3 regions of the Priestia sp. TRM10 genome follow, and region 3 is predicted to be linked to each of the others. Evidence: riboswitches for the same ligand, from Rfam matches in the RefSeq annotation. Region 3 holds a riboswitch; each other region holds the start of a gene.
What was found. A riboswitch is a leader RNA that binds a small molecule or an ion and turns the genes downstream of it on or off. The one in region 3 is predicted to bind cobalamin.

Region 1 (4,206 bases), on a different contig from region 3:
GCAGCAACTTGGGCGGCTACTTTTAGGAAATCTACAAAAAAGCTGTGCCAGCCAACTCCTTTTTTCACAGAGTTTTCAATTGTATCAAGCTGTTTTTGAATGATTTCAAGCTTATATAAAATCGTTTCTTTCTGAATCGTAAGCGCCGTAATTTCTTTATCTTTTTCACTCATTCGATTTTCAAGTTTTGCAACACTTTCCGTTAATGACTCAATCTTATTCATCTTCCTTCACATCTCTTGTTCCCCATAAAGCAAGGAGAGCTATTGCAAAATAAACGCCTACTCCCGTGTTTAAGGGTTGCTTTGCTAGAATAAATCCCGCTGCCATCATTCCATACAGAAACGTTGATGAAAGCAGTGATATTTTACGCATCCACGCTTTTCTCCATACGAGTCCAAGAATGAGGGAAATCAAACTTAAAATAAAGATACTTGCCCACTCTGCTTCATTACCAATTTCCTGAAACGTATAAAAAAATTCAGGGCGGTTATGAAACAACTTGTCATTTACTACTAGAACCATAGACCACCACGCTGTAATAAGAATTAAAAACATTTCAATAAAAACATTTCGTTTTTCCATAGCATGCCTCATTTCTATTCTAGCTTCTATACTCTATGAAATTTTTTTAATACTTGTCACATTTTTATATAAAAAGTCCTCCTATCCCCTTTTCCCCCTTCTCTACAAGCTATTAAAATAAAAAAGCGTAAGAACTTTTAGAAGTTCTTACGCTTTTTGCCAATGAGCTGGTATTTTTAATGACGGTGGCAACTTTGTATAACTATTTCCCTTTGCTGCGTTTACTTGTGCTTGAGTAAGAAAAAGACTTCCCGTCAAATCTGCCCCGCTAAGATCTGCATCCCTAAAGTCTGCTCCAATCAAATCTGTAAAACGAAGATCTGCTTCTCTAAGATCTGCTGCAATAAGGAGTGCCCCTCTTAGATTCTCCCCTTTAAGCTTTGCTTTCCTAAGCTTAGCCCCTATATAATCACTGCTATACTTTCGTTTTTTCTTATGAGTGATGTGCGGGCGGACTAATTCACTTGTTTGTAAAAGCAGTGTATTTACTTTTGCTCTATGCCCTGCAACATCTATATGTAAAATTTCTTCTGGAGATTGTTCTGTCATCTTTTCCGTTTCTCTGAACATCTCTCTTAGCTCAGCATGAATAAATTTTGTTTCCCTATAGCCCATTGCTTCATATAAGTAGGAAAGCATTTCGTGAAGTTGCTGAACAATCGGATAGACGCTAAACATTTGTTCAGCATATTGTTTATTTTCTTTCCATTCTTTCCTCTTATATATAATTCTAGATACTTTTTGACCTGCTCCAAAACATTCATAAGCAACACAACCGCGAAAGCCTTCCTTCATTAAGTTATCATGAATGCCGCACAAGTAGTTATCTTGCAAATTCTGGCAAGGTGTTCCTCCATCTTTATCAAAAGCAAAATCAGCTGACTTTGCATATGGCAATGCAACACAGCATAAACCAAAACAGCTTGTACAGTCTGAATTCAATGCTTTTTGAACTTCTACTTTATTTTCTAATTCAATTGACACTTTTATCCCATCCCTTTTTTAATCCCGCTATATTCATATTAAAAGGAATGAGGTAAAAAAGGAAGAGATTTGTAAATTAGATTTCCACTCTGTTTATATTTCTTGTTAACCAAGGTGATGAATGTTTTCTAACTATTTAATAAGAATTTGAATTTCTTTGAATAATGAGGACGTTTTTTATCGATTATCATCCTTTCTTCCTTTCTATCCATAGTATCAGTAGTGTAGAAGTATGCTAGACCTTTAAAAAGAAAAGATTCGTTTGGAGGATTTAACTTTTACAAAAATATGGTATACTACCAAAAAAAGCATATGAAAACGATAATTAACCCGCAGTTTAGGGGCTCTTACTTTTTAAAAGGAGGAGGTAACAGGGAACCAAGTGAAAATCTTGGGCGGTCCAGCCACTGTTATGAAGGAGTTTTTCGCCAGATGCCACTTAACAACTCTGTTAGGGAAGGCGGCAAAAAATGATGATTTCAGAGCCAGGATACCTACCTAATCTGTACGCTAGGATCTTCTAGGAAAGAGAGTAGTGTATACATATTCAGCATTGTTTATTTATGCTGCTTATTTGTTATACATATTTCCCTCAACCCTAGAAATGGTTGAGGATTTTTTATTAAAGGAGGCTACAAAATTGGAAGGTTTATCACTTTTTGCATTTGTATTTGTTTTAGGATTAAGGCATGGGCTTGATGCAGACCATTTAGCTTTCATTGATGGTCAAACAAGGTACAACTGGAGGATGAAAAGTCCTTTCTCAAGATGGGTTGGTACATTATTTTCGTTTGGACACGGGGGCGTTGTCGCATTAACTGCTGGAGTTTTAGGAATGGTGATGAGTAACTTTACGTTCCCATCATCCTTTGACATCTTTGCTTCATGGGTCTCTATTTTATCTTTATTTTTAATTGGTACATTAAATACGTACAATTTAATTCGAACAAGAGGTAGTAAGGAAGAATTTCAGCTTAGTGGGTTAAAAGGGAAATTCATCCCAAAACTTGCAAAAGGAACAACAAATCCGCTTCTTATTATTCTGATTGGTGCTCTCTTTGCCCTAGCAGCCGAAACGGTGAGTCAAACAGCTGTATGGACATTAGCTGCGGGCAATTCAAGCTCATATACTCCCTTATTATTAGGTCTAGTTTTTATGGTTGGCATGATGATTACAGATACAATTGATTCTTTTGTTGTACACAAGATGGTCAAAGACTCAAGTGAATTTGGTCAAGCGGCTTCACGCCTTATGGGCTGGGTCATTGTTGTACTCGCCTACAGCGTTTCTTTCTATCTTGCTTTTACATTCTTCAATCCATGGGCAGAAATAGACTTTGAGATTGTTGGCGTTATCCTTTTTCTATTTCTTCTTTCAATGTTTATTTTTGTCCGTTTCAAAGCTAAAAAAGCAAACAACAGTGTTCAATCCGTGTAACAACTGTGAATTTATCTGAGAGAGCAACACATCCTTTGCTCTCTTTTTCTCCAACTTAAACAAGTCAGTTTGTAATAAGAAACAAACTTGATAGAAACTCTCTCATTTTACGCATCTTTCTTCCACATATGATTATTAATCGTCTTTCTATTACAGGCAGTTTCTCTCTTTCAGCTTATTTTATCTCTTTAATAAAAAATTTCTCTTTACATAATGTAGATAGAGGACTCATTTAGGGTAATGATACACATAAAGGAAGATAAATAGGAAGGAGTCATTTATGAATATGAATCTTGTCATCATTTTACTTGCTTTAGCAGGACTTCTCATTATTTGCTGTAAGACCTTTAGCTCTCCTTATATTGCGTGCAATGCCGTCGGGACATTTTGCAGTCTATTCACTGCTCTAGCTATGATTCAGCACCAGCTTTCAATCATTGAAGGACTCATTATTATCTGTGTCATCTTAGTGCTCGCTTACCTCATTTATACTCCTTTGAAAACAAGCTTATTTGTTCGAAACTGCTATATTATGTTCAATGTTAACTTCTCTAAGTCACAAGAGATTATAGAAAGAGAAAACGCTAATATTACGATTATTACCAAACCGCTAAACACTCTTATTCTTTCCTATAGAGAGCACCAAGCAGAACAAGCACACCATCTAAAAAAGATACTTAAACAAGAAGCACAAGGTATGCCACTATCTGGCTTTCTTCTTCTCTCAAGCTCTATTATTCTCTATTTATGGCAAGGTATTAGCTAAAATATACCTAAAAAAGCAGTGAGAAACCGAAAGCTTCTCACTGCTTTTTTCACTTCCATTTTCTATATTAATAGAAACGAAACGGTCTTACATATTGAAGTTTTGAACAATTCTTTTAATGATGTTTTGTTCTCTCTCTTCTAATTCACTCATTATGTCTTCAAAGGCTCTAGTTGATTCATATGTATTTAATACTTGAAGTGCCGCAATACTATAGTGACCAATTGTATCTTTTCCAAATATTTTGTGAATCTCTTCATTTCTATACTTGCTTAGCTCGATAAGTTTAGAAATAACTTCTGCATTGGATATGTTACCCTTTACAATTTGGATAAGAGCCGTCACTTGTACTTTTGGATATGGATGATCTAAATATTCTATTGCTGCTGTCTCATCGAAGCTGTTTTTTGTTTTCTCTTCCTTTACAACTGGA
Region 2 (4,206 bases), 800 kb from region 3:
GTTGGCACAGCGAATTTTTGATACGATCCATTTTTCAGAAAGATTCCTCCAATAAAAAAGCACCGTTCAGAGGAACGGTGCTTTTTTATTAAGCTTCTATTAGACTTGCACGATATTTCTTTGTTGCTTCAACAAGGACTTGGAGTGATTTTATCGCTTCTTCCTCTTTACGCGTTTTTAGACCACAATCTGGGTTAACCCAAAATTGTTTTTCATCTAATACACGTAGAGAAGCTCTAATGTTTGAGATAATATCCTCTTCATTTGGAATTTGCGGGCTATGAATATCATATACGCCAAGCCCAATTTCTTTTTCATAATGAAAATCTTCAAATGCTTGAAGCAGACGGCCATGACTGCGTGATGTTTCAATTGAAATCACATCTGCATCAAGGTCATCAATTGTATTCATAATTTCATTAAAATTAGAATAACACATATGAGTATGAATTTGCGTTTCATCTTTCACACCGTAAGCAGAAAGTCTGAATGCATATGCAGCAGCTTTTAGATACCCTTCCTTCTCTTCTTCTCGCAATGGAAGGCCTTCTCGAAGGGCAGGTTCATCAATCTGAATAATAGCTATTCCTGCGTCTTCTAATGCTAATACTTCCTGACGGATAGCAAGACCGATTTGATTCATCACCACTTCTTTTGACTCGTCATGACGAGGGAAAGACCAGTTTAAAATGGTAACAGGACCTGTTAGCATCCCTTTTACAGGCTTATTTGTTAAACTTTGAGCATATACGCTTTCTTTCACAGTCATTGGCTCTTTAAGCGATACATCTCCGTAAATAAGAGGTGGTTTTACGCAACGTGAACCGTAAGACTGCACCCAACCAAACTTTGTTACTTCCATACCGTCCAGCTTTTCACCGAAATATTCGACCATGTCTGTACGCTCAAACTCTCCGTGCACGAGAACGTCTAATCCAAGGTCCTCTTGAATTTCGATCCAGCGGGATGTCATTTCTTGAATAAACTGCTCATATTGTGCGTCTGTAATTTGTTTCTTCCGCCATTTTAAACGTGTGCTTCTCACTTCTTTTGTTTGAGGCATACTTCCAATCGTTGTTGTTGGTAAAAGCGGTAGCTTTAACTTTTCCTGCTGTTTCTTCGCTCTTATCTCATACGGTGGACGCGTTGCCTTAAGTTGTGCAAGCTCCTTAATTTCTTCTTGAACTTTATGATTATGACGCAATGGTGCTGCAACGAAAGCTTCAAAGCTTTTATCATAATCTTTAAACGATGTATTGTTCTCAATTCCTCTTTCTAACGCTTTTAGTTCTCCTAACTTTTCCTTAGCGAAACTTAGCGCTCCTTCTAAAAAGCTCGGAAGACTTTCATTCTCGGCTGTAACAGGAACATGTAGTAAGCTTGATGAAGGCTGTACCCAAAGATCACCATCGATTAAATTTAGAAGCTCTTTAACTTCAGCACTCGTTTCTGTTAAATTAGCCTTCCATACATTTCGTCCATCAATAACTCCTGCTGCTAATACTTTTCCTTTTGGAAAGCCCCATTTTTTCAGCTGTTCTTTTGTTTCCCCTTTATCATGAATAAAATCAAGTCCAAAGCCATCTACAGGGAGTGATAGAACCTTTTTATAATCAAAAACAGCTTCATAGTATGTTTGAAGAAGCAACTTCGTATTTTTGCAGCTCTTCGCTATTTCAGCATATCCGTTTTCAATCACTTTCCATACTTCCTGATCTAATGGGGATGTAAAAATTGGTTCTTCTAAGCTGACCCACTCTACTCCTTCCTCATCTAATTGTTGCAAAAGCTGTTGATAAAGCGGGATAAGACGCTGAATCCATGATGCTTTTTCGGTTTCTTTATATCCTTTCCCAAGAAGAACGAGCGTTGCTGGCCCTACAAGAGTTACTTTTCCATTTACACCAAGCTTCTGTTTTGCTTTTTTCCAATAATCTAAAAATCGATTTTCTTTTAAAGAAGGCGTAACATTCTCAAACTCTGGCACAATATAGTGATAGTTCGTATTGAACCATTTTGTCATTGTCATTGCTTCCGCCCCGTCTGTTCCACGAGCCATGCTGTAATACGTTTCAAGCGGTGTTTTATTTGTATTTTTGAACCGATCTGGCACAAGATCAAACGTCCATAATAAATCTAAGATATGATCATATAAACTAAAATCACCAACAGGAATATGCGTGATTCCCGCTTCCTTTTGCACGCGAATTCCTTCTAAAAATAAGCGGTCTAGTTCTTCTTTAAACTCTTTTTCTTCAAACGTTCCTTCCCAAAAACTCTCTAGCGCTTTCTTCCATTCTCTTTTTTCTCCGATTCTTGGATATCCAATATTTGAACTGTATACTGTCATGTTTTTTCCTCCGTCTCTATTGTCTTTTTAGCTATCAAAAAAACTCCCTTTTTTTCAAAAAAGAGAGTTAGAAGGCGACTTTAAGAACTGTTGAAACGGATCCATCTATTCAACATAAACCTTCACTCCTCCCTATGAACGCGTAGGTATAAAGCGCAAACAAGTGGCAGGTCTCCTGACTTAGGTTCATCGTTCTTCTATCCCTTCCCGCTTTCGCAGTGGCTATGATAGAAACTCCCCTTCACAGTGGCGCGACCGTGGCGGCTTCTCACCGCTCTTCCCTTTTAAGCTGCAGCGTATGTACAGCACCTCTTGCATGGACATTATAAAATTAGTCTCCTCGACTGAGGAATTGTTAATAAGAATAACGCGATTTTCCCCTTTGTGCAAGACTATTTTTCAGATTATTCATTTTTGATCTAATTTTTTATTATTTTAGAGAAGCTAACATAACCGCAATTTCGTCTTCGATATCTTTTACATCTTCTTCTAGAAAAGCATTAAAAACGATTGAGAAGATAAGTTCCTCTCCAGCTGCTGTTGTTACATATCCGGAAAGAGAGCTAGCGCCTGTAATAGATCCTGTTTTGGCTCTTACATTTCCTTCTGCAACAGTCCCTCTCATCCGTTCATCGAGCGTTCCCCCTATCAATTCATCCGGATCTCCTGCTAAAGGCAAAGATTCATAAAAATTGTCGTACCAAGGTTTTTGCCTAGCATGAAAAAGAAGAGAAGAAATTTCGTCTGTTGGCACTCCGTTCACATGTGATATGCCTGAACCATCTCGAATCATCATATTGTCTACATTGACATTCATCTCAGAAAGCGTTTGTTTTAAAGAAGCTAAACCAGCTTCAAAGCTTCCTTCACCATACTGTACTTTTCCCATTTCTTTCACAAAAATTTCTGCAATTGTATTATTACTCAATTTCATATACGGAATAAAAATTTCCCCAAGTGGAGGAGATTCCTTTACTTCCATCAACTGAGCTTTTTGAGGTGTTTCTTCTTTCTTCACTTTTCCTGTTACTTTTATTCCGTTCTTCTCTAAGACGTCTTTAAATAAAGAAGTCGTATACAAAGCAGGGTCCTCGACGGCAATGGCTGTTTGAGCAGGTTCCTCTCCCTCCTTGATGATTCCTTTTACTACAATAACATTTTCATTCCGTTTTCTGACAATTTCTAAATCTGTTTCTCCTTTTCCTGTTTTAGTTTCATTCATCACTTTTACGTAGTCCGTTTTAGGTAATATAGAGATGTGAGCTTTCTTACCATTTTTGGTCGGTGTTGTCTCTACTATAACTGTTCCCGCTTCATAGCGATGATCAGGAGAGAACGTCAACGCTGATATTTGAGCTCCGTACGCATATGATTCGTCTTTCCAAATCATATCTTCTGAAAGCCGAACATCGTCATACCACGTTTCATCTCCAATAATATTTCCCGAAATTTTTTTGATTCCTTTTTCGTGTAATAGAGCTGAAAACTGCTGTAACTCTTTTAATCCAAGAGTTGGATCTCCTTTTCCTTTTAAATAAAGATTCCCTTTTAACACACCATTTCTCACTTTTCCATCATGCCAAATCTCTGTGTGAAACTTATACTCCTCACCTAATGTTTCAAGCGCTGCTGCCCCTGTAAAGAGTTTCATATTGGACGCAATTTTCATTCGAACTGAGCTGTTCTTTTCATACAGTACTTCTCCGCTTTTGGCCTCTTTTATACTGATTGAACTTATCGCACCCTTTAAATCTTTATGTTGTAACACTTGTTCCATTTTTGTTTTTAATGTACTCGCCCCCTCCGCTGACACATTAACGGCCTGTATTATGATTAATACGAACATCACCAAAATT
Region 3 (4,206 bases):
CAGTTGTTGCTGATTTACAGTGTGATTTTGTTCAACAAGTCTTCTTTGGAGAAGTGCTTAGAGTAAAAACGAAAATTGAGCATACTGGACGTTCATCTGTTGATTTACACTATGTTGGGATAAATGAAAAAGAGGAAATTTGCTTCACAGGACGAGGTGCTCTTGTACAGGTTTCCAAAAGCACGGGTAAATCTGTTCCATGGACAGAGGAGCAACTTGAGAAATTAAAACCTTATCAATCGAAAAAAAGTGAATAAAATATAGCATAACTTGCGAATTCTAGGAACCGCTTTATCCTTTTTTACATAGTATATCGTGACTAACTTACACCCATCCGATAGTTCGACTCTGGATCAGGCAAGGAGGGTTACATTGAAGGATAAAGAATTTCCACCTAAACCGTTACTTACAAAGAGAGAACGAGAGGTTTTTGAACTTCTAGTACAGGACAAAACAACGAAAGAGATCGCAAGTGAGCTGTTTATTAGTGAAAAGACGGTTCGCAATCATATTTCTAACGCAATGCAAAAGCTTGGCGTTAAAGGGCGTTCTCAAGCTGTCGTTGAACTTCTTCGCATGGGAGAACTCGAGTTATAACATGTGGCCGACTATCAGTAAAAGATAGTCGGTTTTGTTTTCTAGCGAAATGAAAGATTATCACAGTCAAAAAAGGGAAGTAGAAAAATAAAGAAATATAGGGGGAGAAAGAAATGTACAATAAAATTCTTGCAGCCGTAGATGGCTCAAAACAGGCAAAAGAAGCGCTTGAGAAAGCATTTTCTATTGCTTCTTGTTATCGTACACCACTGCAAATTCTTCATGTGAAAGAAGGGGATGATAAAACTAAAACATATTGGTATAAACGCTCTAATTTAAACAAGCTAGAAGACAGGCAAGAATTTCTTCGTGAAATTGATACTATGGCTGCAAAGTATAACATTACTCATAAGGTTCATTTTAGAGTTGGAAATCCTGCTGAAGAAATTATTCGTCATGCAAATGAGAACAATATTGAACTTATTGTGGTAGGAAGTAGAGGATTTAATAGATTTCAAAAAGTAGTGCTTGGTAGCGTTAGTTCTAGAATAATAGAGAAAGCCTCCTGTTCCGTTCTCCTTGTGAAATAAAAGAAGGGATGAGGCTTCTCCTACTCTTCATTTGAATTCTTTATTGAAAAATGAGCCAACTTCCTCTATCATTGTAGTTAATTAGAAAACTCATACAAGAAAAAATTTTTACATAAATCAAAAAAGTAGCAGATAGAGAACTATCCTAGCATACTGCACATAAGGGGAGTCATCATCACAGCTAAGTTTGTTTGGGATGAGATAGTGGTTCCACTATGTATGTTTTGCTAGGGAGAGTTCTTCTTTCATTTTAAAGACAATTTCATATTGTAAACAGGAAGGTACATAGCTTTAAAGCCTATGTTGAAAAGGGAAGCCAGTGAAAATCTGGCACGGTGCCCGCCACTGTAAAAGGGAGTTCTATTACAACGTGTCACTGAATTTTTTTGGGAAGACGTAGTAGAACGATTACCTTGAGTCAGGAGACCTGCCTTAGCTGTTTGCTTCATTTGAAACCTACGGGACATAGGAAGAAGTGCTAATCCATTGTGCAAACTCGTGTACAGGTATGCATTTTACATCTCTTTCTCGTAGAGGTGTTTTTTTTATGCATTTTTTGAGAAAACGATTTTAACGAGGGAGTTGGTATGGATGACAACGTGGAATTTAAATGAAACAAAGCACCATGTCTTAATTTGTAATGGTGGAACGTGTATGAAAAAGGGCGGAGAAGAAGTAACGGTTGCTGTTCGAGATGAAATTGAAAAGCTTGGGGCGGATGCTCAAATTCATACAACAAGAACGCGATGTAATGGGCGATGTAAAGATGGATGTGTAGCAATTGTATACCCTGAAGGAGTTTGGTATAAAGAAATGACACCAGAGCTTGGAAGAGAGATGGTAAGAGAGCATCTCTTAGATGGGAATAAGCTTGAAAACTCTATCATCTACACATATGAGGAAGGATTTAAAGCTCCTGAAAATTCCTCATCACCAAAAGGAATTTCAAAAGAGAAAGTGAAATAACTGTTTTCGAAAGAATCACATCATTCGAAAAACTTGTGGTAGGAGGAAAAAATATGAGTGGTAAATTGCTTATCGTCGGATTTGGGCCAGGAAATTTTGAACATATTACAGAGCGAGCGAAAGAGGCACTTCAAGAAAGTGACATGATTATTGGCTATAAAACATATGTGGAACTTATCCAAGGGTTGTTGTCAAATCAACAGGTTATTAGTACTGGAATGACTGAGGAAGTGACAAGAGCCCAAGAAGCAGTGAAGCAAGCTGAGCAAGGGAAAAAAGTAGCTGTGATCTCGAGTGGAGATGCGGGAGTATACGGAATGGCTGGTCTTGTGTATGAAGTGCTTGTTGAAAAAGGTTGGTCAAGAAAAGACGGAGTGGAAATTGAAATTATTCCTGGTATCTCTGCGATTAACTCTTGTGCTTCATTATTAGGAGCCCCTGTTATGCATGATGCGTGCACAATAAGCCTAAGCGACCATTTAACACCATGGACACTTATTGAAAAAAGGATTGAAGCTGCGGCATCTGCTGATTTTGTTATTGCTCTTTATAACCCGAAAAGCGGAAGAAGAACCCGTCAAATTGAGGAAGCCCAGCGTATCCTGCTTCAATATAGATCACCAGATACTCCTGTTGGCCTTGTGAAAAGCGCATATCGAGACCGTCAGAATATTGTAATTACCAATTTAAAAGAGATGCTTGAACATGAAATTGGAATGCTAACAACTGTTATTATTGGAAACTCTTCAACATTTCTCTATGATGATTTGATGATTACCCCACGTGGCTATCAACGTAAATATACGCTAAATGAAACAAAACAGCCGCTAAAACCTCATCAACGTTTGAAAAAAGAGGCAGAGCCATGGGCACTTTCCCAAGAAGAAGCAGCACCAGCAGTAGAAGAGAAGGAAGCAGAAAAAGTTGAGAAAGTTAAAGAAGTAGAGAAAATTTCTTCAAGAGAAATTGCGGAGAAAGCTCTTAGTCTTGTGACAGGAAAAGAAGAGCAAACAACATTTGAAAAAGTAACGGCTAAGATGGAATCCATCTTCGAACTTGCTGTAAGCCCAGGGCTTGTAAGTAAAAAGTTTACACCAGTTCAGCTCACCACAATTGCTGAAGTTGCAGGCGAAAAAGGGTCAATTGAATATACACCAGATCATCAAATTCGTCTTGAAGTACCGACTGCTGAACCAGAAAAAGTAACAAAGAGACTTAGCGAAGTAGGTCTACTCCTTGCTCCTGTTGGAGACGTTTTAACAATGAAGGCGTGTGACTTCTGCGATGGAGAGAAAAAAGATTCCATTCCATATGCAGAAGAACTTCAAGAAAGACTTGGCGGAGCGAATATGCCAAAAGTTACAAAAATCGGGTTCAACGGCTGTGGTATGGCTTGCTACAGAGCTGTACAAGATGATATCGGAATTGTATATCGAAAAGGAAAGTTTGATTTGTTTCTTGGAGCGAAAACAGTAGGCCGATCAGCACATTCTGGACAGCCTGTTGCAGAAGGAATTTCTCCTGAAAAGATTGTTGATGTTGTTGAAGGAATTGTTGATGAGTATAGAGAAAAGGGGCATCCTAATGAGTCGTTCTTTAAATTCTTTAAACGTGTAAAAGAAGTCGGTGGTTTTATTTATCAAGATGTAACACCCAAAATTAAAATTGAGCCAGCTCCTTGTGGAGACTAGGAAAATAGAGGGGGAAAACAAATGGAAGCTGTATTATTTATTGGACACGGAAGCCGTGACTTTGAAGGAAATGAAGAAGTACGTCAATTTGTAGAGAAAATGAGGACTCTTTTGCCAGAGACGTTGTTAGTAGAAACAAGCTTCTTAGAATTTGAACGCCCAACAATTGCAGATGGAATTGATACCTGTATAGAAAAAGGGGCGCATCATGTTATTTTAATTCCAATTATGCTTCTTCCTGCTGGCCATTCTAAAATTCACATTCCAGGAGCAATTGATGAAGCAAAAGAAAAGTATCCCAACACGAAATTTACATATGGCAGACCAATTGGTATTCATGAAGAAACGTTTGAAATTTTAAATACAAGATTAAAAGAGTCTGGGGAAAATTTAGAAAGTCCTGGAGAAGAAACAGCAATTAT

Region 1: linked by a shared signal. The riboswitch ahead of ACK3CR_RS00270 (HoxN/HupN/NixA family nickel/cobalt transporter) and the one ahead of ACK3CR_RS23185 ((2Fe-2S) ferredoxin domain-containing protein) in region 3 are both predicted to bind cobalamin.
Region 2: linked by a shared signal. The riboswitch ahead of metE (5-methyltetrahydropteroyltriglutamate--homocysteine S-methyltransferase) and the one ahead of ACK3CR_RS23185 ((2Fe-2S) ferredoxin domain-containing protein) in region 3 are both predicted to bind cobalamin.

The regions. Positions count from the first base shown of each region.
Region 1 is NZ_JBJZOT010000002.1:42,368-46,573, reverse strand. Features, by position in the region: gene ACK3CR_RS00285 (hypothetical protein) at 1-224, opposite strand, end outside; gene ACK3CR_RS00280 (hypothetical protein) at 217-585, opposite strand; gene ACK3CR_RS00275 (pentapeptide repeat-containing protein) at 733-1,569, opposite strand; cobalamin riboswitch at 1,892-2,085, shown strand; gene ACK3CR_RS00270 (HoxN/HupN/NixA family nickel/cobalt transporter) at 2,210-3,007, shown strand; gene ACK3CR_RS00265 (hypothetical protein) at 3,288-3,773, shown strand; gene ACK3CR_RS00260 (hypothetical protein) at 3,861-4,206, opposite strand, start outside.
Region 2 is NZ_JBJZOT010000015.1:439,196-443,401, forward strand. Features, by position in the region: gene ACK3CR_RS18965 (GDSL-type esterase/lipase family protein) at 1-55, shown strand, start outside; gene metE (5-methyltetrahydropteroyltriglutamate--homocysteine S-methyltransferase) at 89-2,350, opposite strand; cobalamin riboswitch at 2,499-2,678, opposite strand; gene dacB (D-alanyl-D-alanine carboxypeptidase/D-alanyl-D-alanine endopeptidase) at 2,781-4,206, opposite strand, start outside.
Region 3 is NZ_JBJZOT010000015.1:1,241,561-1,245,766, reverse strand. Features, by position in the region: gene ACK3CR_RS23200 (acyl-CoA thioesterase) at 1-257, shown strand, start outside; gene gerE (spore germination transcription factor GerE) at 373-597, shown strand; gene ACK3CR_RS23190 (universal stress protein) at 711-1,127, shown strand; cobalamin riboswitch at 1,390-1,576, shown strand; gene ACK3CR_RS23185 ((2Fe-2S) ferredoxin domain-containing protein) at 1,719-2,093, shown strand; gene cobJ (precorrin-3B C(17)-methyltransferase) at 2,147-3,784, shown strand; gene ACK3CR_RS23175 (sirohydrochlorin chelatase) at 3,806-4,206, shown strand, end outside.